DNA from 2 places in the Stenotrophomonas sp. GW821-FHT02D01 genome. Region 2 is predicted to be linked to the other one. Evidence: riboswitches for the same ligand, from Rfam matches in the RefSeq annotation. Region 2 holds a riboswitch; the other holds the start of a gene.
The links. A riboswitch is a leader RNA that binds a small molecule or an ion and turns the genes downstream of it on or off. The one in region 2 is predicted to bind glycine.
Positions count from the first base shown of each region.

Region 1: linked by a shared signal. The riboswitch ahead of gcvP (aminomethyl-transferring glycine dehydrogenase) and the one ahead of AC07UW_RS04820 (trimeric intracellular cation channel family protein) in region 2 are both predicted to bind glycine.

Region 1 covers NZ_JBWKVP010000007.1:116,616-130,903, forward strand. Annotated here, with positions in the region: gene AC07UW_RS15190 (multidrug effflux MFS transporter) at 54-1,280, opposite strand; glycine riboswitch at 1,580-1,682, shown strand; gene gcvP (aminomethyl-transferring glycine dehydrogenase) at 1,744-4,611, shown strand; gene AC07UW_RS15200 (VOC family protein) at 4,701-5,111, opposite strand; gene AC07UW_RS15205 (amino acid permease) at 5,215-6,585, opposite strand; gene AC07UW_RS15210 (AraC family transcriptional regulator) at 6,667-7,389, opposite strand; gene AC07UW_RS15215 (catalase) at 7,508-9,604, shown strand; gene AC07UW_RS15220 (hypothetical protein) at 9,626-10,114, shown strand; gene AC07UW_RS15225 (alpha/beta fold hydrolase) at 10,111-10,845, opposite strand; gene AC07UW_RS15230 (hypothetical protein) at 10,997-11,536, shown strand; gene AC07UW_RS15235 (hypothetical protein) at 11,551-11,841, shown strand; gene AC07UW_RS15240 (methyl-accepting chemotaxis protein) at 11,926-14,052, opposite strand; gene AC07UW_RS15245 (L,D-transpeptidase family protein) at 14,287-14,288, shown strand, end outside.
Region 2 covers NZ_JBWKVP010000002.1:14,426-28,713, forward strand. Annotated here, with positions in the region: gene AC07UW_RS04805 (efflux RND transporter permease subunit) at 1-1,352, opposite strand, end outside; gene AC07UW_RS04810 (multidrug efflux RND transporter permease subunit) at 1,349-4,480, opposite strand; gene AC07UW_RS04815 (MdtA/MuxA family multidrug efflux RND transporter periplasmic adaptor subunit) at 4,477-5,643, opposite strand; gene AC07UW_RS04820 (trimeric intracellular cation channel family protein) at 5,930-6,547, opposite strand; glycine riboswitch at 6,632-6,735, opposite strand; glycine riboswitch at 6,749-6,838, opposite strand; gene AC07UW_RS04825 (GIY-YIG nuclease family protein) at 6,879-7,136, shown strand; gene AC07UW_RS04830 (nuclear transport factor 2 family protein) at 7,209-7,640, shown strand; gene AC07UW_RS04835 (hypothetical protein) at 7,644-8,099, shown strand; gene imm9 (Imm9 family immunity protein) at 8,479-8,955, shown strand; gene AC07UW_RS04845 (NAD(P)/FAD-dependent oxidoreductase) at 9,137-10,417, opposite strand; gene AC07UW_RS04850 (NYN domain-containing protein) at 10,539-11,333, shown strand; gene AC07UW_RS04855 (hypothetical protein) at 11,391-11,582, opposite strand; gene AC07UW_RS04860 (glutathione S-transferase family protein) at 11,661-12,281, shown strand; gene AC07UW_RS04865 (primosomal protein N') at 12,391-14,288, opposite strand, start outside.

The DNA of each region.
Region 1 (14,288 bases), on a different contig from region 2:
GCAGCGCCACAACGGATCCGCGCGTGATGACGCGCCCTACCCCTGCGCGACGCTCAATGCGCCGTGCCGGCTGCCTCTGATGCGCGCTCGCGCTGGTGCTCCCAGTACCAGAACACGAAGCCAGCCGCGAAGAAGCCCGCCTGTCCCAGTGCCAGGTGCAGCGGGTTGTTGTGCAGCAGCGGCGATACCACGCCAGCCACCACGGTGCTGATCATCAGCTGCACGAACGCCTGCAGCGACGACGCCAGGCCGCGCTGCAGCGGATACATGTCCAGCACCGCCAGCGCCAGGATCGGGAAGATCAGCGCCATGCCCATGCCGCCAAGGAAGATCGGCATCACCGCCCACGGCAGCGCGAACTGCGGCGCCAGGGTGACGTAGCCGATGTTCAGCACGGCAGAGACCGCACACAGGGTGAAACCGAGCGCGACCTGCCGGGTCGGTGTGCTGTGCCCGGCCATGCGCCCGGACAGGAACGAACCGGTGGTCATGCCGCCGATGGTGGGAATGAACAACCACGCAAAGCCACCTTCACCCAGATGCAGGTGCTGCATCACGATGGCCGGCGCCGAGGAGATGTACAGGAAGATGCCGCCGAACCCGATGCTGCCGGCCAGGGCCAGGCGCAGGAACCGCGGATTGAAGCCGATCCGCACGTAATCGCGCAGCAACGTGCGTGGCGACAGGGCGATCCGCGCCTCCACCGGATGGGTTTCCGGCAGGAAGCGCGCGGTGGCCGCCAGCAGCACCAGCGCGAATACCACCAGGAACCAGAAGATCAGCGGCCAGCCGGCACCGCTGAGCAGGATCCAGCCACCGATGATCGGCGCGATGGCCGGGGCGATACCGAACAGCATCGACACCTGGCTCATCAGCCGCTGCGCGTCGTGGCCGTGGTACAGATCGCGGATCACCGCGCGGCCGACGATCATGCCCACGCCGGCGGACAGGCCCTGCAGTGCGCGGAACGCCAGCAGCGTGGTCAGGTCGGTAGACAATGCACAGCCCACCGAGGCGCCGACGAAGATCACCAGGCCGCCGAGGATCACCCGCTTGCGCCCCCACGCATCGGACAGCGGGCCATGGGCCAGGCTCATCAGGCCGTAGAACAGCAGGTAGACGCTGATGGTCTGCTGCACCGCCACCTCGTCCACCGCCAGGCGCTGGGCCAGCTGCGGAAACGCGGGAAAGATGGTGTCGATCGAGAACGGACCGAACATGGCCAGGCCAGCGAGCAACAGGGCCATGCGGCGGGTGGAAGGAGCAACGGCGGCGGTCATCGGGCAAGCGTCCGGCAGGGCCATGCGTGACACGCACGGCGGGCGCCGATCCCCTGCAGCAGGGACGGCGCCAGATGAATACGAGAATCCCACCATCATAGGTGGGGAATGCGCGCGATGCCATGCACGGATGCACAGAACGCACGCCCGGGCCATCGGCCATTCAGCCCTGTGAGGCCAGCCCGGGCCACCGTCAGGCGCCGGCAACGAGCTATAATCGGCGGGCAACACGGTGGGAGAAGCAGGTCACCGCTGCCGAAGGCGCAACGCCCGTAATCGCTCAGGCCCGATACCACCCGTAACAGAACTCTGGAGAGACCGGTTCGATCCGGCGCCGAAGGGGCACGAAGCTGCGGTTTTCCGCGCTTTTAAACTCTCAGGCAAAAGGACAGAGGGGCGCCCGCAGACCGCCGACCGGCGGCTTGTGCCCGTGCGTGTGCCCTTTCCTGACGGATCCTTCGCCATGTCCCAGAACACCCCTTCCCTGCGTGAGCTCGAGCACCATTCGGCGTTCGTCGAGCGCCACATCGGCCCCAACGATGCCGAGATCGCGCAGATGCTCGGCGTCATCGGCCACGCCTCGCTGGATGCGATGACCGATGCCATCGTGCCGGCCAAGATCAAGTCGCCGGCACCGCTGGCGCTGCCGGAGTCGATCACCGAAGTGCAGGCGCTGGCGAAGATCCGCGCGATCGCCGACAAGAACACCGTGCTGCGCAGCTTCATCGGCCAGGGCTACTACGGTACCCACACGCCGAACGTTATCCTGCGCAACATCCTGGAAAACCCGGCCTGGTACACCGCCTACACCCCGTACCAAGCGGAAATCTCGCAGGGCCGCATGGAAGCGCTGATCAACTTCCAGACCCTGTGCGCCGACCTGACCGGCATGGAAATCGCCAACGCCTCGCTGCTGGACGAAGCCACGGCCGCCGCTGAAGCGATGACCCTGGCCAAGCGCTCGGCCAAGTCGAAGTCGGACACCTTCTTCGTGCACGACGCCGTGCACCCGCAGACGCTGGAACTGCTGCGCACCCGCGCCGAGCCCATGGGCATCGTGCTGCGCGTGGGCACCCCGGCCGAAGCGCTGGAAGCAGAAGCCTTCGGCCTGCTGCTGCAGTACCCGGACACCTTCGGCCAGGTGGGCGACTACAAGGCACTGGTCGATGCCGTGCACGCGCGCGGCGGCCTGGTGGCCGTGGCCACCGACCTGCTGGCACTGACCCTGCTGGCTGCCCCGGGCGAATGGGGTGCGGACATCGTGGTCGGCAACAGCCAGCGTTTCGGCGTACCCTTCGGCTTCGGTGGCCCGCATGCTGCGTTCATGGCCTGCCGTGACGCCTACAAGCGTTCGATGCCGGGCCGCCTGATCGGCGTCTCGATCGACGCACAGGGCAACCCGGCCTACCGCCTGACCCTGCAGACCCGCGAACAGCACATCCGCCGCGAGAAGGCCACCTCCAACATCTGCACCGCACAGGTGCTGCTGGCGGTGATGGCCTCGATGTATGCCGTCTACCACGGTCCGGAAGGCCTGACCCGCATCGCCCGCCGCACCCATCGCCTGGCCGCCATCCTGGCCAGCGCGCTGCGCACTGCCGGTGTGCAGGTCGGTGCCGACTTCTTCGACACGCTGCACGTCACCGGTGTCGACGCCGACGCGATCCATGCCAAGGCCCGTGCCGCCGGCTACAACCTGCGTGCGATCGACAGCAGTTCGGTCGGCATCAGCCTGGACGAGACCGCCACCCGCGCCGACATCGTCGCCGTAGGCGCGCTGTTCGGTGCCACCGTTGATGTGGACGCGCTCGATGCCAGCACCCCCGATGCGCTGCCGGCCGGCCTGCTGCGCCAGTCCGCGTTCCTGACCCACCCGGTGTTCAACACCCACCACAGCGAGCACGAACTGCTGCGCTACCTGCGTTCGCTGGCCGACAAGGACCTGGCGATGGACCGCACGATGATCCCGCTGGGCTCGTGCACCATGAAGCTCAACGCCACCGCCGAAATGATCCCGGTGACCTGGCCGGAGTTCTCGCAGATCCACCCGCTGGTGCCGGCCGAGCAGGCGCTGGGCTACAAGGAACTGATCGATTCGCTGGAAGCGATGCTGGTCGAGTGCACCGGCTACGACGCCGTCAGCCTGCAGCCGAACTCCGGTGCGCAGGGCGAATACGCCGGCCTGCTGGCGATCCGCGCCTACCACCGCTCGCGTGGCGAAGACCACCGTGACATCTGCCTGATCCCGGATTCGGCGCATGGCACCAACCCGGCCTCGGCGCAGATGTGCGGCATGAAGGTCGTGGTCACCAAGACCGATGCCAACGGCAACGTCGACGTCGAAGACATCCGCCTCAACGCCGAGAAGTACAGCGACCGCCTGGCCGCGATCATGATGACCTACCCGTCCACGCACGGCGTGTTCGAGGAAGAGGTGGTGGAGATCTGCGAGATCATCCACAAGCATGGCGGCCAGGTGTACACCGACGGTGCCAACATGAACGCCCTGGTCGGCGTGGCCAAGCCGGGCAAGTGGGGTTCGGACGTTTCGCACCTGAACCTGCACAAGACCTTCTGCATCCCGCACGGCGGCGGCGGCCCGGGCGTTGGCCCGTGTGCGGTCAAGTCGCACCTTGCCCCGTTCCTGCCGGGCAAGCTGGGCGACAACGGTCCGGTCGGCATGGTCAGCGCCGCCAGCTTCGGCAGCGCCTCGATCCTGCCGATCAGCTGGATGTACATCGCGATGATGGGCACCGAAGGCCTGCGCAAGGCCACCCAGGTCGCCCAGCTCAACGCCAACTACATCGCCAAGCGCCTGGCCCCGCACTTCAAGACCCTGTACACCGGTCGCAACGGCCTGGTCGCGCACGAGTGCATCCTGGACGTGCGTCCGCTGGAGAAGACCAGCGGCATCGGTGCCGAAGACGTGGCCAAGCGCCTGATCGACTTCGGCTTCCATGCCCCGACCCTGAGCTTCCCGGTGGCCGGCACGCTGATGGTCGAACCGACCGAAAGCGAATCGCTGCACGAGCTGGACCGCTTCATCGACGCGATGATCCAGATCCGCGAAGAGATCACCGCGATCGAAGACGGCCGCCTGGACCGCGAGGACAACCCGCTGAAGAACGCCCCGCACACGGCCACGGCCGTGACCGCCAGCGAGTGGACCCACGCCTACCCGCGCGAGCTGGCCGCCTTCCCGCTGCCGAGCCTGAAGCTGCAGAAGTACTGGCCGCCGGTAGCCCGCGTCGACAACGTGTACGGCGACAAGAACGTGATGTGTGCCTGCATCCCGGTCGATGCCTACAAGGATGACGAAGTCGAGGCGTAAGCCATCGCGGCATCGGTAAGAGAACGGCCCGCGCAAGCGGGCCGTTCTCGTTTTCCAGTAGATCCACGCCATGCGTGGATGCTTTGCCGTCATGGGTCGGGCATCTGCCCCAGGCTCAACTGCCACGACACGCCGAAGCGGTCCTGCACCCAGCCGTAGCGGCTGCTGAAATCCTGCTCGCCCACCGGCATCAGCCAGTGCCCGCCGTCACCCAGCACGCGCGCGGCACGCTCGAACGATTCGGCGCCGGAACACTCGACGAACAGCGACATCGAGGGCGTGAACGTGAAGTCGTGCACATCCAGGCTGTCAAAGCACAGGTAGTGGGTGCCGCCGAGCAGGAAAATGGCCTGGCGGACCTGCCCGGGCACGCCCGCGCCTGCCCCGTCCGGGTGGCGCTGCAGGGCCAGCAGGCGGAATTCGGCGAAGGCTTCGGCGTACAGGGCCAGCGCCGCTTCGGCCTGGCCGGTGAACATCAGGAAGGGACGGCTGCGCAGCATGCGGTGCTCCCGTTCGTCGGGCCGGTGATGGCCCACCCGATCAGGATGGCACGGCGGATGTGCAGCCTCCGTGGTAGTGCCGGCCGCTGGCCGGCAACGCCGATCAGGCCTCGCGCATGCGCCGGGCGATGGCGCTGCTGGCCGCGATGGTCGCCGTCAGCGCCACCATCGACAGGAACTGCAGGCGCGTATGCGCTTCACTGAGCAGCAGGCCGAAGATCAGCGCCAGGATCGCCAGCGCACAGACGGTCAGCCACGGGAAGCCCGCCATGCGGAACGGCAGGCGCGTGCCCAGGCGGTCGGCGCGACGGCGCAGCACCAGCTGCGAGACCAGCGACAACGTCCACACCAACAGGCAGGTGGAGCCGACGATGTTCAGCAGCACCGGCAACACCTTGTCCGGGAACAGCAGTTCCATGATGGTGGCAGCAAAGCCGAACAGGACGCTGGCCAGCACCGCGATCACCGGCACCTGGCGCGGATCGGTCCAGCCCAGCACGGCCGGTGCTTCGCGGCGTTGCGCCAGCGAATACATCATGCGCGAGGCGCCGTAGAGGTTGGCATTGAGCGCTGACAGCAGAGCGATCACCGCGATCAGAGTGATGGCGGTGGCCGCACCCGGAATATTGGCGACATCGAGAACCGCGGCAAACGGCGACTTCAGCGCTTCGCTGGTCCACGGCACCACGGCGATGATCACGCTCAGCGAACCGATGTAGAACACCAGGATGCGCCAGGCCACGGTGCGGATGGCACGGGCGATGCTGCGCTCGGGGTCTTCGGTCTCCGCCGCAGCGACGGCCACGATTTCGGTGCCACCGAAGGCGAACACCACCACCAGCAGCGCCGCGCCGATGCCGGCCAGGCCCTTCGGTGCGAAGCCACCGTGCTCGGTGAAGTTGCTCAGGCCAGGCGAGGCCACCTGCGGCAGCCAGCCCATCAGCAGCGCCACGCCCACGGCGATGAAGGCCAGGATCGCCGCCACCTTGAGGATGGCGAACCAGAATTCGAACTCGCCGAAGTTCTTCACCCCGAGCAGGTTGATCGCGGTGAAGAACAGCATGAAGGCCAATGCCGCCATCGGTACCGGCACCACCGGCCAGACCGTGGCCAGCAACCCGGCCGCACCCACCGCCTCGGCGGCGATCACGATGACCAGCTGTACCCACCACAGCCAGCCCACGGTGGCACCGGCGGTGGCGCCCATGGCATCGGCCGCATACACCGAGAACGCACCGCTGGTCGGCTTGGCCGCGGCCATTTCACCCAGCGCGTTCATCACGATGATCACCAGCGCACCGGCCACCAGGTAGGACACCAGCACCGCCGGACCGGCCGCCTGCACGCCCACGCCGGAGCCGAGGAACAGGCCGGCGCCGATGGCGCTGCCCAGCCCCATCATGATCAGCTGGCGTGGCTTGAGCGAATGGCCGAGGCGGGAGGGCGAAGCGGTCGTATCGGGGGTGGCGGGCATCGGCAGGGCTGGCGGCGGCTACAAGGGCGACACCTTACCGTGTCCAGCCGCCGCGGGGATAGGCACAGCGCAGCAGGAAACTCAGGCCGGTACCGGCTCGCCGACATTGCCGCCGATACGGGCGCGGTAGGCGCGCGGGGAGAAACCGGTTTCAGCCTTGAACTTGCGGGTGAACGCGCTCTGGTCGCTGAAACCGCAGGCCTGGCCGATGCAGGCAATGCTCTCGTTGCCATGCAGCAGGTGCATGGCCATCTGGATCCGCAGCCGGGTCAGCACCTGCTGCGGCGTCATCTGGAACACCTTGCGGAAGCTGCGCTCCAGCTTGGACAACGAGAATCCGGTGATGTCCAGCAGCGTCTGCATCCGCACGTTCTCGGCGTAGTGCGTATTGAGGTGGGCCAAGGCCAGACGAAGCTGCTCGTACTGGGTCCCCAGGCTGTCCTTCTGGCCGAGGTCGCGGGAAATGCCGATCAGCCCCTCGACCTGCCCGTCCACCAGCAGCGGACGCTTGCAGGTCAGGCACCAGCCCGGTTCGCGGTTGGCGAACAGGTGCAGCTCCATCAGGTTCTCGATCACCTCGCCGGACAGCACGCGTGCATCCTGGTCGACATAGTCCGCACTCAGGCCGGTGGGATAGATCTCGGCCGCGGTGCGTCCGATCACGTCCTTGCGCGCACGCAGGCCCAGCCGTCGCAGCATGGTCTGGTTGACGTAGGTGTAGCGGCCCTGGCGGTCCTTCATGAAGAACAGCACGTCCGGAATGGCGTCGAACAGGGCTTCGATGTCGGCGGGTTCGACTCGCATGCGGCAAGCATACCCGAGCCGCCGATTTGTCTGCGCGTTCACTCCCGCGGGACCGTGCATTAACGCCGGCGGCGCCACTGTCTGGGGTCTGCCCCCTACCCGCTCCAGGAGATCCTCCATGGCCGCCAGCAAGCCGACCGGCAAGCGCGCTCCCGCCACCACCTCCGCCGACCGTGACAGCCGCGGCCAGGGCGATGAACTGCATCAGCTCGCAGGAGGCGCCCATCCGGTACTGACCAGCAACCAGGGCATTCCGGTTGCCGACAACCAGAACTCCCTGCGCCAGGGACCGCGGGGACCCACCCTGCTGGAAGACTTCCTGCTGCGCGAGAAGATCACCCACTTCGACCACGAGCGTATTCCCGAGCGCATCGTCCACGCGCGCGGTTCGGCTGCCCACGGCTTCTTCGAACTGACCCGCTCGCTGGGCAAGGTGACCCGGGCGAAGATCCTCACCGAGGTCGGGGTGAAGACGCCGGTGTTCACCCGCTTCTCCACGGTCGCCGGCGGTGCCGGCTCGGTCGACACCCCGCGCGACGTGCGCGGCTTCGCGGTGAAGTTCTACACCAGGGAAGGCAACTGGGACCTGGTCGGCAACAACATTCCGGTGTTCTTCATCCAGGACGCGATCAAGTTCCCCGACCTGATCCATGCGGTGAAGATGGAACCGGACCGCGCCTTCCCGCAGGCGGCCAGCGCACACGACACGTTCTGGGATTTCGTCTCGCTGATGCCCGAATCGATGCACATGATCATGTGGGCGATGAGCGACCGCACGATTCCGCGCTCGCTGCGCACCATCGAAGGCTTCGGCATCCACAGCTTCCGCCTGCTGGATGAGGAAGGGAACTCCACCTTCGTCAAGTTCCATTGGCGGCCGAAGCTGGGGCTGCAGTCCACCGTCTGGGACGAGGCGCTGAAGCTGCAGGCCGCCGACAACGACTTCCACCGCCGCGACCTGTTCGAGGCGATCCAGCGCGGCGACTTCCCCGAGTGGGAGCTGGCCGTGCAGCTGTTCACCGAAGAACAGGCCGATGGCTTCCCGTTCGACCACCTGGACCCGACCAAGATCATCCCCGAGTCGCTGGTGCCGCTGCAGGTGATCGGACGCATGGTGCTGGACCGCTGGCCGGACAATTTCTTCGCCGAGACCGAGCAGGTCGCCTTCTGCCCGGCCAACGTGCCGCCGGGCATCGATTTCAGCAACGACCCGCTGCTGCAGGGGCGGCTGTTCTCCTATCTGGATACCCAGCTGATCCGCCTGGGCGGACCGAACTTCAACCAGATTCCGATCAACGCACCGAAGTGCCCGTTCGCCAACCACCAGCGCGATGGCCACATGCAGATGCAGGTGCCGAAGGGGCGCGTGGCCTACGACCCCAGCTCGCTGCAGGAAGACAGCCCGCGCGAGACGCCCACCGGTTTCCGCAGCCACGCCAGCGCCGATGATGGGCGCAAGGGCCGCACCCGCGCGGAGAGCTTTGCCGACCACTACAGCCAGGCGCGGATGTTCTTCCGCAGCCTGGAAAAACCGGAACAGGCGCACCTGGCCTCGGCGCTGGTGTTCGAGCTATCGAAGGTGGAAACCGAGAAGGTGCGCGTGCGCACCGTCAGCCATCTGCGCAACATCGACGAAGGCCTGGCCAAGCGCGTGGCCGACGGGCTGGCACTGGGCACCCTGCCCGCCCCGGCACCGACGGCAACCCCTGCACAGGACCTGCCCGCCGCACCCGAGGTCCGCGTGATCGGCCGCAACAAGCCCCTGCTGCAGGGGCGCTGCATCGGCATCCTGTTCGACGAGGGCTCCGATGCACGGGTGATCGCCACTCTGCGCAAGTCCGCCGAAAAGGCCGGCGCCAGCGTCAAGCTGGTCGCGCCGAAAATTGGCGGTGCCACGCTCAGCGACGGCAAAACGCAGGCCGCCGATGGACAGCTGGCCGGTACCCCGTCGGTGGTGTTCGACGCAGTGGCGGTCGTGCTGAGTGCCGACGCCGGCAAGGCCTTGGCCAAGGAAGCGGCAGCCGTGGGCTTTGTCAGCGATGCCTGGGCGCACCTGAAAGCCATCGCCAGTGACGAAGGCGCACAGGCCCTGTTGAAGGCAGCGCGCGTCGGCAACGATGCCGGCACCGTGGAGGCCGAGGACAGCAAGGCCTTCCTCACCGCTGCCGCCACCCGCCAGTGGGCACGCGAGCCGAAGCTGCGCCTGCTGGCCTGACCATCCGACAGGAGAATCCCCATGCCCCGTGGTGACAAATCCGCCTATACCGACAAGCAGAAGCGCCAGGCCGAGCATATCGAAGAGAGTGAGCGCGAACGCGGTGCCAGTGAAGGCACCGCCGAGCGCATCGCCTGGGCCACCGTGAACAAGCAGGATGGTGGTGGCAAGCGCAGCGGCAGCGCGCGCAAGGCAACGAAGAAGGTGGCCAGAAAGACAACGGCGAAGAAGGCCTCCGCAAGCAAGGCGCCGGCGAAGAAGGTGGCGAAGAAGACCGCTGCGAAAAAGACGCCTGCGAAGAAGGCCGCCACCAGGAAGACTGCTGCAAAGAAAGTGGTGAAGAAGGCCCCTGCGAAGGTTCCTGCAAAGAAGGCGGCCGCCGGGAAGGCAACGCAGAAGAGCGCCTCACGCAGCACCGCAGCGAAGAAGGGCGCGAAGACCCGTGCAGCAAAAAAGGCGGTACGCAAGACCGCAGCGAAGAAGGCCGCACGCACCCGCGCCGGCAGTTAGCCGGTAGCGGGCAGCGCCCTCACCCAACCGGCCACCACCGCGGCGGCCGGTTCGGCACAGGCCTGCAGCAGCAGATGCGGCCCGTCCAGGGCCACGTGCCGCGCGTCTGGCAGCAGGGTCTGCAGCTCGGCTACGCTCGGCGGCCACAGCAGCCGGTCATGACCCGACTGCAGGCACAGCGTCGGCACCCCGATCTGCGGCAGCAATGCGCGTACGTCCACCCGCAGGGTCGCTGCGGCGCGCTGCCGCAACGTGGTCGCTGGAACCTGAGCCAACGCAGCGCGCAGCGTCGACATGTGTTCACCGGTGCGCCACCGCCCCAGTAGCAGGCGCGCCAGCATCGCCACGGGAGGCAGCGGCCAGGCCGGTGACAGCAGTGCCGCGCCGGCTGCCGGCAATGGCACGGGCCGGCGCGCAAAGGTCGCGGCCAGCACCAGTCCGCGCAGCGCTGCGGGCTGGCGCGCTACCAGCTCGACTGCCAACGGCCCCGAGAAGGACTCGGCAAGCAGGATGAAGGGGTGGCGGGGCAGCTGCGGCCACAGCCATCTGGCAAGCGTGGCGTAATCCTGCCCGCCCTGCGCAGGCAGCGCGATCGCCTGCGTCGTCAGCCCATGAGCCTGCAGTGCGGACAGCAACGGGGTCGACATGCTGCCGGTGCCATCCAGGCCTGGCAGCATCAGTACGTGCAGCGGCGCGGCCGACGCGGCATCACAGCCCTGTTTTTTCCTCACGTCCCGTTCCCATGCCAGCTCCTTTGCGGGCAAGCATCGCCCGGATCGGCAGGCGAAGGAACCTCTTCCTGGCTCTCCCTCTGCTGTGCCGGCCAAGGTTGCGCGATACTGCCGGCTCCGCCGCAGGATGCGGCTACCAAGGAGAGCGTTGATGCGAGGGACCTACGCACTGGCCATGATGGCCCTGATGCTGCCACTGACCTCCTTTGCCAGCGATGGCTGGATAAATGGCGACGGCAAGGCGGTGCCACAGACCGATGCCATGAAATCCAGCGATGGCTTTGCGGCATCCCTGCTGGTCACCTCCGACGCCGACTGGCGGGCCAAGTGGGAAACTCCACCGGAGAGCACTCCCAGCTTTACCGAGGCCAGCGAAGTCCACCTGGGCGGAGAATTGTTCCTGCTGACATTCCTGTCCAACCCGCAACTGGATGAGAACCGCGTACCCAAGGTGCACTGCGATCTGCGCATGCTTCGCCCGGACGGCAGTACCAGTGTCGACGAACGCGATGTTCCCTGCTTCACTGCCGCCCTGCCCGGCCCGCCAACCCTGCTGTACATGACCAGTGTGCAGCTGAAGTTCGTCGCCGAGGCAGGTGACCCGAAGGGCACGTGGACCGCGCAGGTGGTGGTCAGGGATCTGTTGCGGAATGTAAGCCTGCCCCTGCAGGCCCGCTTCGACGTCCGTTGACAGGAGGCCTGCAGATGAAGATGCGACGACTGCTGAGCTGGACAGGTCTTGCGCTGTGCGTGGTCTACCTGCTGTTGACCGCGTGGCTGGTCCACGGCGCGCAGACAGACGCCGACCCGAAGGGTACCTACATCCTGATGGCAATCCCCATCACCCTGCAGTCCGCCGCGCTTGATGCCATCGGCGCAGGCAGCCTGTTGTACGGCAAGCCCTGGTCGACCGCGTATGCGGTGCTGGTTCCGCCAACCCTGCTGTTGCTGTACGCGGCCGGTTGGTTGATCGAACGCTCGGCACGCGGGCGCTAGCGGCCCTCAACCGTTGCGTGCATCGACGCCCCGCATGCGGGTCATCGCATGCAGGGCGCCATCCAACATCGCGCTGTCGTTGGCTTACGCCGCGCGTGCAGGCAGGCTGGGCATGCGTGCCCCCTGCTCCAGCTGGAACACCGACACCGACGTGGTCAGCGCATGCGCCTGCTCTTCCAGCGCGCGGCTGGCTGCGGTCGCCTCTTCCACCAGCGCAGCGTTCTGCTGGGTCACCTGGTCCATCTGCACCACCACCTGGTTGACCTGCTCGATGCCGGCCGCCTGTTCCTTGCTGGCGGCGGCGATGTCGCTCATCAGCTGGGTGGTACGCGAGCTCGCCTGGGCCACGCGGGCAATGGCGGCTTCCGATTCGACGGTCACGGCCAGACCACTCTGCACCTTGGCAGCGGCGTCCTCGATCAACTCCTTGATCTCCTTGGCAGCGACACCGGCACGCTGTGCCAGCGTACGCACTTCGCTGGCCACCACCGCAAAGCCGCGGCCCTGTTCGCCGGCACGCGCCGCTTCCACTGCAGCGTTCAGCGCCAGGATGTTGGTCTGGAAGGCGATGCCATCGATCACCGTGGAGATTTCCGAAATGCGCGCCGAAGACTGGTCGATCTCGCCCATCACCGTGGCCATCTGCGCCATGGCCTGCTCGGTCTCGCGCACGGCAACGCCGGCCGCATGCGCTTCGCTGTCGGCCTGGCGTGCCAGCTCGGCGTTCTGGCGCACGGTCGAGGTCAGCTCTTCCATCGAGGCGGCAGCCTCTTCCAGATTCGCGGCCTGTTGTTCGGTACGGCGCGACAGATCGTTGTTGCCGGCCGCCAGTTCCTGTGCCGCGTTGTTGATGCTGTCGGCGGCCACCTGGATGCCACGCACGATTCCGGTCAGCTGCGTGGTGGTGGCGTTGGCATCGTCACGCATGCGCGCGAACACGCCCTCGTACTCGCCCTCCATGCGCGCGGTGAGGTTGCCATGCGAGATGGCGCGCAGCACGTCGGAGACATCGGCGATGCTGGCCTGCGAACTGGCCATCATGCCGTTGAGGTGGTTCACCATCGCCTGGAACTGGTACTGGAATGCCGCGGCGTCGCCACGCACGCTGAAATCGCCAGCACGCGCGGCACGGGCCAGTTCATCGATCTGCGCGTTGATCGCCATCAGGCTCTGCTTCACCGCCGCCAGGGTACGGGTCAGCGTGCCCTTCTCACCCGGGTACTCGGGCAGATCGCGGCTGAGGTCGCCGATGGCATAGCGCTGCATCACCTCGGCCATCAGCAGCTGCACCTGCACGTGCGATTCGACCAGGTGATTGGTGGCCTGCACCATGCGGCCGAAGTCGCCGGGGAACGCGCTGGCGTCCATCCGGTAACGGATCGCGCCGGCTTCATGCTGCTCGGCCATCTGCAGCTGCGCGCCGATGGCGGCCTGCACGCTCTGGCGCACGCTGGCCATGGCCTCGCCGAGCAGGGTCAGCTCGTCACGGCCACCCAGGCGGAATTCCTGGTCCAGTTCACCCTTGGACAGGCGCTCGGCCAGCTGCACTGCACGCGCCAGCGGGCCGGTCATGCTGCGACCGATCAGCACCGATGCGGCGATGCCTGCCAGCAGCGCCACGCCCCCCAGCACCAGCAGCTGCAGCAGGCTGCGCTCGCCCAGGCGGATCGCCTCGGCAGCGGCCTCGCGGCTTTCCTTTTCTTCATAGGCCACGCCATCGGCCAGTGCCTTGTTCCAGCCATTGGCCGCTTCCTGCACCGGGCCCAGGGTCAGCGCCACGGCGCCGGGGAAATCGCCCTGTTCCATCAGTTCGCTGGTTTGCTTGTTGAGCGGACGGGCGAGCGCGCGCTTGGCGGCGATGGTCTCGCCGATCACCTTGCCTTCGGCATCGCCGGGCAGGGCCTGGTAGGCCGTCCAACTGGCCTCGTAGCGCTTGACCAGAGCGGCGATGCGCTGCTCGTCGTTGGCACGGTCTTCGCCCTGGCGGATCAGCATCTCGCGGCGCACGACCATCATCTGGTTGTTGGCATCAAGCATCTCCGACAGCAGCCGCACCTTGGCTACGCCGACCTCGACCACCTGCTCCATCGCGCGCTTCTGCACCATGGTGGCGGTGGCACCGGTAGCGACCACGGCGGCAACCAGCAGCAACAACAGGCCAAAGCCAAGCCCAAGACGCCAGGCGACCCTGACGTTCCTCAAGTAGTTCATGGGGTGAATCCAAAACGGGGGGGATGCGCCCATATCGGCCCGCCAGCCGGGAATCTTGATCGCCTCCCGCTCGACTGCGTCGGAAGCCGTTCACCTTGGTGAGACCCGGCCTCCCGCTTCTGCGGTGGGAGGATGGCCCGGCGGCGCGGCCCCACTGCTCATGCTGGCATCAGTTTTCTTTCACGGCGGCTGCGCAGCGTCTACGGGCAGGGTGGAGGCATGATCTGCCTGGAGAT
Region 2 (14,288 bases):
ACGAACACCACTGCCAGCGCCAGGTTCATCGATAGCAACGTAGCGCCCACTTCCGATGCACCGCGCACCGCCGCCTGCCAGCGGTCGGCGCCCAGTTCGCGATGGCGCGCGATGTTCTCCAGCACCACGATGGCGTCGTCCACCACCAGTACCGCCGCTACGATCAGGGCCATCAGCGAGAGCGTATTGAGCGAGAAGCCCATCAGTGCGATCAACGCCAGCGTGCCGAACAGCACCACCGGAATGGCCACGCCGGGTACCAGGGCCGCACGCCAGTGGCCAAGGAAGCCGAGCACCACCAGCACCACCAGCGCGATCGCCAGCAGCAGGGTCACTTCTGCTTCGTGCAGGGTGGCGCGGATCACCGGGGAGCGATCCATCACCAGCCGCATGTCCACCGTGCTCGGCAGCAATGCGTGCAACTGCGGCAGCTGTGCCTGGATCGCATCGACGGTGGCGATGATGTTGGCGCCGGGCTGGCGGCTGACGATCAGCAGCACGGCGGGGCGTTCGTTGTGGAAGCCACTGGCATAGCGATCCTCCACGCCATCGGCGACGGCGGCGACATCGCCCAGCCGCAGCAGGCGGTCATCGCTGGCCTTCAACGCCAGTTCCCGGTACTGCGCGGCCTGGCGCAGCTGCAAAGGCGCCTCCAGTTGCCAATGCTGCCGCGCGCCTGCGACCGCACCCAGTGGGCGCACTGCATTGGCGCGGTTGATCGCCTGTGCCACGTCCTCCAGCGCCAGGCCTGCGTGATTGAGGGCATTGGGATCCAGCGACACGCGAACCGCCGGCAGCGCGCTGCCGCCCACCTGCACTTCGCCCACGCCGGGTACCTGCGACAGCTTCTGTGCCAGCACGGTCGAACCCAGGTCGTACAGCTGTCCCGGCGAGAGCGTATCGGAGGTCAGCGCCAGCGCCAGGATCGGCGCCTGCGACGGATTGACCTTGCGGTACTGCGGCATGCCCGGCATGCCGCTGGGCAGCTGGCCGCGGGCGAGGTTGATCGCGGCCTGCACTTCGCGCGCGGCCTCGTCGATGTCGCGGCCGAGCACGAACTTCAGTTCGATCTCGGTCTGCCCCTGGGTGCTGGCCGAATCGATGCGCGAGATGCCGGGCAGGCTGCCCAGCGCACGCTCCAGCGGCGTGGCGACGGTGGCCGCCATCGATTCGGGCGAGGCGCCAGGCAGGCTGGCACTGACTTCAATGGCGGGATAGTCGACCTGGGGCAGCGGTGCCACCGGCAGCAGGCGCAGCGCCAGCAGGCCGGCCAGTACCAGCGCCACCGCCAACAGGAGGGTCGCCACCGGACGCTGCACGCAGGCCTGTGCCAGGCGTGCCACAGGGGTCATGCGCCGGCCTCGCCAGCGGTTGCCGGTGCTGTCGCGCGGCCACGCTGCAGCCGGTCGAAGGCCAGGTAGATCACCGGCGTGGTGAACAGGGTCAATACCTGGCTGACCATCAGGCCACCCACCATCACCCAGCCCAGCGGCTGCCGCAGCTCGGCGCCCGAGCCACTGGCCAGCATCAGCGGTACCGCGCCGAACAGCGCGGCCAGGGTGGTCATCAGGATCGGCCGGAAGCGAAGCAGCGCTGCCTGGTGGATCGCTTCACGCGGACTCATGCCGCGCGTGCGCTGCGCGTCCAAGGCGAAGTCGATCATCATGATTGCGTTCTTCTTCACCAGGCCGATCAGCAGCACGATGCCGATCACCGCGATCAGGTCCAGGCTGCGTCCGCTCACCCACAACGCGGCCAGGGCGCCCACGGTCGCCGAGGGCAGGGTGGAGAGAATGGTGATGGGGTGGATGAAGCTCTCGTAGAGCACGCCCAGCACGATGTACATCACCACCACAGCGGCAAGGATCAGCCACAGCGTGCTCGACAGCGAGCTGCTGAAGGCCGCCGCCGCGCCCTGCAGGCGCAGCTCGATGCTCTGCGGCAATGCCACCTGCGCCTGCGCGGCATGCACGGCATCCACCGCTTCGCCCAGCGATGCGCCGGGCGCAAGGTTGAACGACAGCGTGGCCGCCGGGAACTGGCCGACATGGTTGCGCAGCAGCGCCGTCGGCCCCTGCTCGATGCGCGCGACCGCGCCCAGCGGCACGGTCTGGCCGTTGCTGCTGCGCACGCGCAGGCCGCTGATCGCCTCCGGTCCCGGTTGCCGCGCCGGATCGGCCTCCAGCACCACCCGGTACTGGCTGGCCTGGGTGAAAATGGTGGAGATCTGCCGTTGCCCGTAGGCGTCGTACAGTGCGTCGGCCACCGCTTCCACACTCACGCCAAGGCGCGCGGCGGCATCGCGGTCGATGCTCACCCTGGCCTGCCGGCCCTGCATCTGCAGGTCGCTGGCCACATCGCGCAGCGCCGGCGACTGGCGAAGCGCGTGCAACAGCTTCGGTGTCCAGGTTTCCAGCGTCTGCAGGTCCGGCGTGGTCAGGGTGAACTGGTACTGGTTGCGGCTGATGCGGTCTTCGATGCCCAGCTCCTGCACCGGTTGCAGGTACAGGGTGATACCGGGAATCCTGGCCACGCGCTGCTGCAGCCGCGCCATCACCACGTCGGCGCCCTCGCGCTCGCCGTGTGGCTTCAGTTCGATCAGCAGGCGGCCGGTATTGAGGGCGGCATTGTTGCCGTCCACGCCGATGTAGGAAGACAGGCTGGCCACGGCTGGGTCCTGTTCGATGGCCGTGGCCAGGGCAAGCTGGCGCTCGCGCATGGCCTGGAACGAGATCGCCTGCGGGGCTTCGCTGATGCCCTGCACCAGGCCGGCATCCTGCACCGGGAAGAAGCCCTTGGGCACGGCGAAATACAGCGCCACCGTCAGCGCAAGCGTGGCCACGGTCGCCAGCAGCATCAGTGGCTGGCGCTGCAGCACCCAGCGCAGCTGGCGGTCGTACAGGGCAATGATGCGATCGAACACGTCGCGCTTCGGGGTCGGAGCCCTGACCGGATCCGACCCGGGCGGGGTCAGATCCCCGTGGGGCGCTGACCCTTTGGCATGTGGTTTCAGGAAGCGCGCACACAGCATCGGCGTCAAGGTCAGCGACACCATCAGCGAAATGCCGATGGCCACCGCCAGCGTCACTGCGAACTCATGGAACAGCGCGCCCACCAGGTCGGCCATGAACAACAGCGGGATCAGCACGGCGATCAACGATACCGTCAGCGACACCAGGGTGAAACCAATCTCGCTGGCACCTTTCAGCGCTGCCTCGCGCGGGCTTTCGCCGTCTTCCAAGTGGCGGGCGATGTTCTCCAGCATCACGATCGCATCGTCCACCACGAAGCCGGTGGCGATGGTCAACGCCATCAGCGTGAGGTTGTTGAGCGAATAGCCGGCCAGCAGCATCACCGCGAACGTACCGATCAGCGACAGCGGCACCGCCACGCTGGGAATCAGCGTAGCCGGCAGGTTGCGCAGGAACACCCAGGTCACCAGCACCACCAGCGCGATGGCCAGCACCAGTTCCTTCTGTACGCCGCGCACGGACGCGCGGATCGATTCGGTGCGGTCGCTGAGCACGGTCATCTGCACGCCGGCCGGTAGCGTGGCCTGCAGCTGCGGCAGCAACGCACGCACCTGTCCGACCACGGCGATGACGTTCGCGCCGGGTTGGCGCTGGATGTTCACCAGCACCGCCGGGGTGGTGCCGCTCCATGCCGCCAGCTGGCGGTTCTCGGCGCCGTCGGTGATGGTGGCGACATCGCCCAGCCGCAGCGGTGCGCCGTCGCGCCAGGCCAGCACCAGTGCACGGTATTCGGCAACGCTGCGCATCTGGTCGTTGGCATCGAGCATCACCGCGCGGATCGGGCCATCGAAGCTGCCCTTGGGCAGGTTGACGTTGGCCGCAGCGATCGCGGTGCGGATGTGGTCCATGCCAAGGTTGTTGGCGGCCAGTGCGGCCGGATTGACCTGGATGCGCACGGCGGGGCGCTGGCCACCGGCCAGGCTGACCAGACCCACGCCCGGCAACTGCGCCAGCCGCTGCGCGATGCGGGTGTCGACCAGATCGTGCACTTGTGGCAGTGACAGGCCCTGCGAGGTCACCGCCAGGGTCAGGATCGGCGTGTCGGCCGGATTGACCTTGCGGTACACCGGTGGCACCGGCAGGTCGCCTGGCAGGAAACTGCCAGCCGCGTTGATCGCCGCCTGCACATCCTGTTCGGCCACGCCCAGCGACACCTCCAGGCCGAACTGCAGGGTGATCACCGAGGCGCCACCGGAACTGGTGGACGACAGCAGTTTCAGGCCGGGAATCTGCCCGAGCTGGCGCTCCAGCGGCGCGGTGATGGTGCGCGTGGTCAGCTCGGGGCTGGCACCGGGGTACAGCGTGGTGATCTGGATGATCGGGTAGTCGACCTGCGGCAGCGCCGCCACCGGCAGCAGGCGATAGGCCAGTACCCCGGACAGCAGCAGCGCCACCATCAGCAGGGTGGTGGCGACCGGGCGCAGGATGAAGGCGCGCGAGAGGTTCATGCGCCGGCCTTGGTCGATGCCTCCTCGGTGATGATCTCCACCGCGGTGCCGTCTTCCAGCCCATCGATGCCTTCGATCACCACCTTGTCACCGGCCACCAGACCGGAACGCACCGCAACGCGACCGTCATCCGCCGGGCCGAGTACCACCGTGCGTCGTTGTGCCTTGTTGTCCTTGTCGATGATGTGCACGTAGTTGCCCTGACTGCCGAACTGCACGGCAGCGTCGGGAACCAGCAGCGCGGGATGCTCGCCCAGCTGCAGGCGCACATTGACGAACTGGTTGGGGAACAGCGCCTGGTCGGCGTTGTCGAACTGCGCGCGCAGCTTCAGCGTGCCGGTGGCGGTATCGATGCGGTTGTCGACGCTGGACAGGGTGCCGCTGGCGAGCTGCCGTCGTTCTTCGCGGTCCCAGCTTTCCACCGCCAGCGCCGGCTGCGCCTGCACCGCATCGAGCAGGGCGGGAAGCTCCGGCTCGGGCACGGTGAACAGCACGCTGATCGGCGCCGTCTGCGCCAGCGTGACCAGGCCTTCGGTATCGCTGGCGTGCACCAGATTGCCTACGTCCAGCCGGCGCAGGCCGACACGGCCGCTGACCGGGGCGATGATGCGCGTGTACTGCAACTGCAGGCGTGCTTCGTCCACCGATGCCTGGTCGCTGAGGCGGCGCCCCTGCAGCTGCCGCACCTTGCTCTGCTGGTCGCTCAGTTCCTGTGCCGACACGTAGTTCTGTCGCTGCAGTTCGCGATAGCGCTGCAGCTGGCGCTCGGCATTCTCCAGCTCGGCCAGGTTCTGCTGCTGCGTACCCTGTGCGTGCGCAAGCTTCACTTCGTAGGGGCGGGGATCGATCTGTGCCAGCAGGTCGCCGGCGTTGACCTGCTGGCCTTCCTGGAAATGCAGGCGCATCAGTTCGCCGTCCACGCGGCTGCGCACCACCACGCTGTGCAGCGGAGTGACCGTACCGACCGCCTTCATCCGCAGCACCAGCGGCTCGGCGCTGGCAAGGGCGATGCGTACAGGCACCGTCTTGCCGCTGCCGGCTTCGCCACTGCCCGCCTCGGCCCGCGGCCACAGCCACCACGCCAGGCCAGCGACAAGGGCAAGACCGGCAACGACCAGCAGCAGGCGGGCACGACGTGAGCGGGAGTTTTCGGCGACAGACATGGGCATCCTGCGCCCTGCGTGCACGCAGGGTCATGCGGGCCCGTCGGCACCACGAAGGGCCACGGGCAGCGGGGAGGGGGATTGTCTGGCGGGGCCGCGGACGCGGCGTGGCTGGATGCCGTCGCGCGTGCGACGGGGCGCTAATGGTAGCGGTTTACGGGGGTCGTCGCCGCGTGACCTTGGTCATGCGACCCAACCAGAAATGCCGGCTGCCGGCTGGCAACCTGTTGGAATCTGCAGGCGTGCGCAGTGCTGCCGGCCAGCGGCCGGCACCACCGTCAAACGATCAATGCACTTCGTCGTGGTACACGAACTTCGGCATTTCCCAGCGGTAATGGATCGCCAGCAGGCGCACGGCGAACCCGCCACCCAGGCAGCACAGGATCGCCGTGGCATCGGCCACGCCCCAGTGCAGCAACAGCAGATACACCGCACCGGTCAGCAGCGAGATGATGGCGTACAGCTCTTTCTGGAAGATCAACGGCACCTCGTTGCAGAGGATGTCGCGCAGCACGCCGCCGAAGGCACCGGTGAGCATGCCGGCGATCAGCACGATCGGCAGTGCATGGCCGGCCTCGCGCGCGATCGAGCAGCCGATCAGCGTGAAGGCGATCAGGCCCAGCCCGTCCAGCACCAGGAAGGTGCGGCGGAAGTGGTGCATCCAGCGCGCCACCCAGGTGGCGATCAGTGCGGCGCACACAGTGAAGCCGAGGTACTCAGGGTGTTTCACCCAGCCCAGCGGATAGTGGCCAAGCAGGATGTCGCGCAGCGAGCCGCCACCGAGGGCGGTGACACAGGCGATCATCACCACGCCGAACAGGTCCATGCGGCGGCGGCCGGCAGACAGGGCACCGGTCATGGCTTCGGCGGAAATGGCGATCAGGTAGATGATGGACAGCAGCATGGGACAGGCTCCGGGCGCGGTGTGGCCGGCCATGCATCACTATCGCCACTGCCTGCGCAATGACGGGATGACGATGACCGGTGCCGCTCCCGCTGTCCTTTTGCCTGAGAGTTCAGCGGCGTGAGCCGCGTGCCCCTTCGGCGGATCGTCCCGGGCGTGCCCGGTGACCTCTCTCCAGCTCGGCGAGTCGAATGCATGGTTGGTGGGATTCCAGCCCACCGGCCTGAGCGATCATGGGAGCCTGCGCCTTCGGCGGGCGCCAGCGCGGCGCCTCTCTCCTGCATTCGGTCGCCAGTATATCCGCTGCAGTGCAGCACGGCATAATCCGGCAATGGTTTCGCCCTCCCGCCCGTGGTTCCTGTACCTGCTCGAATGCCGCGACGGCAGCTATTACGCCGGCATCAGCACCGACGTGCAGGCCCGTTTTGCTGCACACCAGGCCGGCAAGGGGGCCCGCTACACCCGGTCGCGGCCGCCACTGCGGGTCCTGGCGGTGCGTGAGTACCCGGACCGTGCAGCGGCCTCGCGTGCCGAATGGGAGCTCAAGCGGCAGCCGCGCGAACGCAAACTGGCGTGGCTGTTGCAGTAGATCCACGCCATGCGTGGATGGGGCGCATCCGGCCATGCCATGATCGCCCAGCCCTCAGCGCTGGAGACCCGGATGTCCACCGTTGCCCTGTTGTTCGCACTTTCCGCAGCAGCAAGCCCCGCCGCCGACGCCGCCACGATCGCAGCCATCGAAGCCACCTGCCATGACTACGTGGATGGCCAGCTGGAGGCCGACCCGCAGCGCGTCGCCCGCTCCCTGCATCCGGACCTGGCCAAGCGCGCGGTGCTCGGTGATACACCGGACGAACGCCTGGGCCTGCGCCGGATGTCGAAGGAAGAGCTGGTTGCGTTGACGAAGCAGGGCGCGTTGAAGACCCCGAAAGATCAATGGGATCGCCGCTGCACGGTGCTGGACGTGACCGGCAACGCCGCATCGGTGCGGCTGGAAACCCCGTGGTTCGTCGACTACTTCCACATGGGCCGCTTCGAGCAGCGCTGGGTCATCGTCAACGCGCTGTGGTACCCGAAGCCGAAGACGGAGTGACGCATGCGTGCTGCTGGCCGTGCATGGATCGCGCTACTGCTGTTGCTGGCCTTCGTTGCCCTGCTACCGGGGCTGTTGTACCTGCTTGGGCTCGCTTGGGTGGAGGGCTGGCCGCAGCCCGCCGACCGCGCGCCCAGTGGTGTGGCGGCATGCAGCAGTGAGCCGCGCATGGGGCACCAACCGATTAGCCCCTGGAGCTTCACCGCGCAGTTTTTCGACAAGGATGCGATGAAGAAGAAGGTGCCGGATGTCGAGCGGGAGGCCTACTGGATTGCCCGCCGCCACCTGTGGCGGCAGCCGCAGCACGACATGCTGCGCTGGCATCTGAGCAGCACCGCGTTGGCGATCTGGATCACCCGGCATTGGAGTGCCGCACAGATTGCCGATACCGCGAGGAAAGAAGATTTCTGCCGGGCATGGTCGAAACGGCGGGTCCCGGGCGGTCCCATGAGGCAGTAGGGCCACGCCACGCGAGGCCGCGCCTCATGCAGCCTGCACGGGGATTCATCCACGCATGGCGTGGATCTACTCTCAGGCGTAGAACTCCTGATAGTCGTGGCCCTACTGCTTCGGTCGCCGATCATCCTGATCATCACCGAAGATGATGACCGCGCTGCGATCTATGTCGTTTCCGGCACTCGAATCTGCACTCAGGTCGTATGGGCTGCCCGCTGTCGATTGGCCTGTCGGATGGCTGCAACCGTTGAAAATCGAGATATCTCCACATGCTGTCCCACGGACCATATCGGCATAGGTCTTCGTGCGCGGAGTGGCAGATTTGTTTGATCGATCGATTTTCGGCAAACTTTGGTGTCCGGTGTTGTCCCGTAGGACGTCGATGCAATCGCAGATCAGATCCATCATTTCGAGCGAATCACCCAACATCGTTGATGCACTGGATGATGTTGAAGCCACCGACAAGGTGAATCAGTTTCTGAATGCCAGGATCCAACAGGTAAACGTCATTGACTTGGAAGGATGGCGACTGCTGGTGGGCGTGACGATCCGCAACACCAACGCCATTGGAATCTTCAAGCGCGCGAGGCGATTTCCTTCCGATAAGGAATTCGAGCTGAGTATCTCCATCCCCGTGCCCGGCGTCGACGATGCGCAGTACGGTTTGCCTGACAATGCCCTATGTGGAAAGGGCTTCTTCTCTCCCGTGAATGATGCGAAGTTCCATGTCATCAGCCCGCAGTATTCAAAGTATCAGGGGCTACAGGAATATGTCGTGGGTAGCGCGGAACGTGCTATCGACATGGCGTTTGAATTGGGCTTCAGTTGCAACGGAAAGGTGATTCGATATGTTGCTTGATGAGTGCGGCGGAAGGCACAGCCATCATTCCTGACTGCGGCTGCTCAAAATACACGGGGCTGACGCGTGGCTGAAGATGGGGGGAGTGCGGGAACTCATCCACGCATGGGGTGGATCTACTGCAGGGGCGGGTCAGAGCCCTTTCCTGCGGAAAGGGATCCGACCCCGTTGCACGTGGACCCTACCGCTTCGGTCGCCGGTCTTCGCGGTCGTCGCCGAAGATGATCCGCGCGCTGCGCTGATAGCTCCAGTACGCCACCGCCCAGTTCAACAGCACCACGACGCGGTTGCGGAACCCGATCAGGAAGAACACGTGCGCGGCCAGCCAGAACCACCAGGCCAGCACGCCGGACAGCTGCAGCTTGCCCAGGTGCACGATCGCGGCCATGCGGCCGATGGTGGCCAGGTTGCCGAAGTCGGCGTACTTGAACGGCCCGGGTGCGGGCTTGTCGTGCAGGCGTGCGCGGATCGTTTCAGCAACATACTTGCCCATCTGCTTGGCGGCAGGCGCAACGCCCGGTACCGGCTTGCCGTTGGCCTGGTTCAGCGCAGCAAGGTCGCCGGCCACGAACAGTTCCGGGTGACCAGGCAGGGTCAGGTCGGGCTGCACCTGCACGCGACCGGCGCGGTCCAGCGGTACGTCCAGAGTGCGCGCCAGCGGTGAGGCGGCCACGCCGGCGGCCCAGACCACGGTGCGCGCGGGCACGAACTGGTCGCCCAGGTTGAAGCCCTGTCCATCGATGTGGCTCACCGGCGTGCCGGTCATCACTTCCACGCCCAGCTTTTCCAGCTGCCGGCGTGCCTTCAGCGAAAGCACTTCGGGGAAGGTGGACAACACGCGCGGACCGGCCTCGACCAGCCGTACCTTGGCGCTGGCCGGATCGATGTGGCGGAATTCATTGCGCAGCGTATGCCGGGCGATTTCCGCGAGGGTGCCGGCCAGCTCGACGCCGGTCGGCCCACCGCCCACCACGGCAAAGCTCAGCCATGCCGCCTTCTTTTCCGGGTCCGGTTCGGCTTCGGCGCGTTCGAACGCCAGCAGCAGTTTGCGGCGCAGGGCGATGGCATCGTCCAGGGTCTTCAGGCCGGGCGCATCGTCCGCCCATTCGTCGTGGCCGAAGTAGGCATGGGTGGCGCCGGTGGCCAGCAGCAGGCTGTCGTAGTCCAGCGTGCTGCCATCGGCCATGCGCACCTGGCGGGCCTGCTTGTCGATGGCTACCACTTCGCCCAGCCGCACCTCCACGTTGCGCTGGTGGCCGAGGATATGGCGCAGCGGTGCGGCGATATCCGGAGCGGACAGCCCGGCGGTGGCCACCTGGTAAAGCAGCGGCTGGAACAGGTGGTGGTTGCGACGGTCGACCAGGGTGATGCGTATGCGTTCGCGGGCCAGCGCACGGGTGGCCCACAGGCCGGCGAAACCGCCGCCGACAACGACCAGGTGGGGGACGCGATCACGACTCATCGACTCACTCCAGGGGGGCATGGGGGAAGTGCCTGGCATCTTCGCACGGCCGCTCCTTGTCACGTCAGCGTGCATCGGGATCGGCGATACTCGGGTTCAGGCAACTGCCCGTGAGGAGTCCATGAGCGAACCGGAAAAGCGCATCGCCCTGTTGATCGACGCCGACAATGCACCGGCCTCGAAGATCGACGAAGTCCTGGCCGAGGTCGCGCGCTACGGTGTGGCCAACGTCCGCCGTGCCTACGGCAACTGGAAGAGCCCTCGGCTGAAAGGCTGGGAGGCGGTGCTGCACGAGTACGCGATCCGGCCGATCCAGCAGTTCGCCTACAGCAAGGGCAAGAACGCGTCGGACATGGCGATGGTGATCGACGCGATGGATCTGCTGTACGCGCGCAACCTCGATGGTTTCGCGATCGTGTCCAGCGATGCCGACTTCACCCCGATGGTGATGCGCCTGCTGACCGATGGCGTGAAGGTGTATGGCTTCGGCGAAAAGAAAACGCCGGAACCCTTCGTCAACGCGTGCTCGAAGTTCACCTACCTCGAAGCGTTGGGCCAGACCCACGCCAGCGTGCAGGATGTGGAGCAGGCAGCGAACGAACAATCATCGAACGGACAGGCGCCCAGCGAGCAGGCCACCAGCGATGATGCGCGCCCACGCAAGAGCGGGGCGGAGATGCGCAGCGACACGCGTCTGGTGAAGATGCTGCGCCGTGCGGTGTCCTCGGCAGAAGGCGAGGATGGCTGGTCGCACCTGGGTCCGGTCGGCAGCCAGATCGGCAACCAGGCCTCGTTCGATCCGCGCAACTACGGTTACGGAAAACTCAGTGACCTGCTGGCGGCGATTGGTTTGTTCGAACTGAAGAAGGACGGTAAATCCTCCTACGTACGCGCGCTGCCGAAGAAGAACCGGTAGCGCCGGGCGTTGCCCAGCGTGTGCCGGTCGCGCAGCACTGCGGAAGACACGGTGAGGCTACAGCGTACGTGCGCTGGAGCCGGCGTAGCCTTCCGCAAATCCGTTGGCGAAGTCTTCAACGCCATTGAAGGCCAGCAGCAGTACGCCGGCGCACAGCAGCATGTTGCGGTTCGAGCGCCGGTACCCGAGCACCAGCATCACCAGTCCTGCTGCCAGAAGCGTGTAGTTCACTGCATCCCATGCGGTCATGTCGTCTCTCCCTGTGGATGGGCGTATCGTAGCGGCTCCGCGCCATCGCGGCGCACTGCTGCACGCAAGGAAACCCGCATGTTGAAGATCTGGGGCCGCCGCAATTCCAGCAACGTCCGCAAGGTGCTGTGGTGCGCCGAGGAAATCGGCCTGCCGTACGAGTCCATCGAAGTGGGTGGCAGCCACGGTGGCACGCAGTCGCCGGAGTACGTGGCGATGAACCCGAACGGCCTGGTGCCGGTGATCGAAGACCACGGCCTGCCGCTGTGGGAGTCGAACACCATCGTGCGCTACCTGAGCGCGCGCTATTCGCTGGGCACGCTGTATGCCGAAGATCCGATGGAACGCGCCCAGGCCGAAAAGTGGATGGACTGGAGCACCTCGCGGATGGCGCCCCTGTACTCCGAACTGATCTGGGGCATCATGCGCACCGCACCGGCCGACCGCGATGAGGCGCGCATCAATGCGGCGATCGTGCGCGCCGGTGATTTCCTGGCGCTGCCCAACGCAACCCTGGCCAAGCAGCCGTGGCTGTCGGGCGAGACGTTCGCCATGGGTGACATCGCGCTGGGCTCGTTGATCTACGCGTGGTTCGAGCTGCCGATCCAACGCCCGGACCTGCCGCACCTGGCCGAGTGGTATGCACGCCTGCGCGAACGCCCGGCGTACCAGCGCGGCGTGATGTCACCGATGACGTAAGCGAAGGGGCGACGTTCGGGGTCAGAGCCCTTTTCTGCGGGGATCCGACCTCAAGCCATCGGGGCCGGATCCCACCCAGCGGGTGGGCTCCGACCCCAGCGCGTTGCCCTCAGTACAGATCCGTCGGATCCACATCCAGCGACCAGCGCACCTTGCGTGCCTCCGGCAGCGCGTACAACTGCGGCACCAGCTGTGCCAGTACCCCATGCAGCGGCGGCCGCTGTGCCGCCGACAGCAGCAGCTGCGTGCGCTGATAACCGGCACGGCGTGGCATCGGCGCCGGCATCGGCCCGTAGGCCTCCACCATGTCCTGTTCACCCAGCAGTTTCCGCGCAGCGAGCAGGAACGCGTTGGCGTGCTCGACCTGCTGCGCTTCGGCACGCATCAATGCCAGGTGCGCGAAGGGCGGGAACCCGGCTGCCTGGCGCTGGTTGAGTTCGGCCTGCGCGAACGGGTGGTAGCCACCGTTCACCAGCGTCTCCAGCAGCGGATGGCCCGGATGATGGGTCTGCAGCCACACTTCACCCGGATCGCGCGCGCGACCGGCGCGGCCGGCTACCTGGATCAGCTGCTGCGCCAGTTTTTCGCTGGCGCGGAAATCGGCCGAGAACAGGCCTTCGTCGATGCCCACCACCACCACCAGCGTCAGCTTGGGCAGGTCGTGGCCCTTGGCCAGGATCTGCGTGCCGACCAGGATGCCGGGCGCGTTGCCAAGCTTGGCCAGCTGCTGCTCCAGTGCATCGCGGCGGGCGGTGGTGCCACGGTCGATGCGCACCACCGGAAAATCGGCGAAGGCACTGACCAGGTGTTCTTCCAGTCGCTCGGTGCCGATGCCCTGTGGCTGCAGCGCCAGGCTGCCACAGGCGGGGCAGGCCAGTGGTGCCGGCTGCCGCGCACCGCAGTGGTGGCATTGCAGGCGACGGCCACCGCCATGCACGGTCATCGGTGCATCGCAGCGGTTGCAGGGTGCAGTCCAACCGCAGTCGTGGCACAGCAGCACCGGTGCATAGCCGCGGCGGTTCTTGAACACCAACACCTGCTGGCCACGCTGCAGGTGTTCGCCGATGCCGGCCAGCACGTCGGCGGAAAGGCCATCGCGCAGCGGACGCTTGCGGACGTCGAGGATGCGCACGCGCGGCGGTCGGGCATCACCGGCGCGCTGTTTCAGGCGCAGGTGCTCATAGCGGCCGGCATAGGCGTTGTGCAGGGTTTCCAATGACGGCGTGGCGCTGCCCAGCAGCACCGGAATGCCCTGCGCCTTGGCCCGCACCAGAGCGAAATCACGTGCGTGGTAGCGGATGCCGTCCTGCTGCTTGTAGCTGCCGTCGTGCTCTTCGTCCACGATCAGCAGGCCAGGTTGCGGCAGCGGGATGAACACCGCCGAACGCGTACCCACGATCACCCGTGCTTCGCCGCGCGAGGCCGCGGCCCAGACCCGCGCGCGCTCGTTGTCGGTCAGTCCCGAGTGCAGCGCGTGCACGGCAATGCCGAGACGGCCGCGGAAGCGTGCCAGGGTCTGCGGGGTCAGGCCGATCTCGGGCACCAGCACCAAGGCCTGCTTGCCCTGCGCCAGGCAATGGATGATCGCCTGCAGGTAGACCTCGGTCTTGCCGCTGCCGGTCACCCCGTCCAGCAGGAATGCCTGGAAGCTTTCGGTGGCGGTGATCGCGGCCACGGCCTCGGCCTGCTCCGGATTGAGGGTGGGGCCGGGCAGGGGCTGGGCGTGCTGCGGCACCACGCTCAGGGCGATGCGCTCGGCCAGGTCGCGCTTGCCCAGGCTGCGTGCGGCCACCCGCCAGTCCTGCATGCGTGCGGACAGGACATCTTCGTCCACCACGGCTTCGGCCAGCAGCTCGGCCAATTGCCGTGGACGGCTGCCGGCGCGCAGCTTCTCGCGCTGGGCATGGCCTTCGGCTGTCAGCTGCCAGCCCCAGTGATGGGTGTCGGGCAGCGGTTCGCCATGCCGCAGCGGGCCGGGCAGGGCGGTGCTCAGTACTTCGCCCAAGG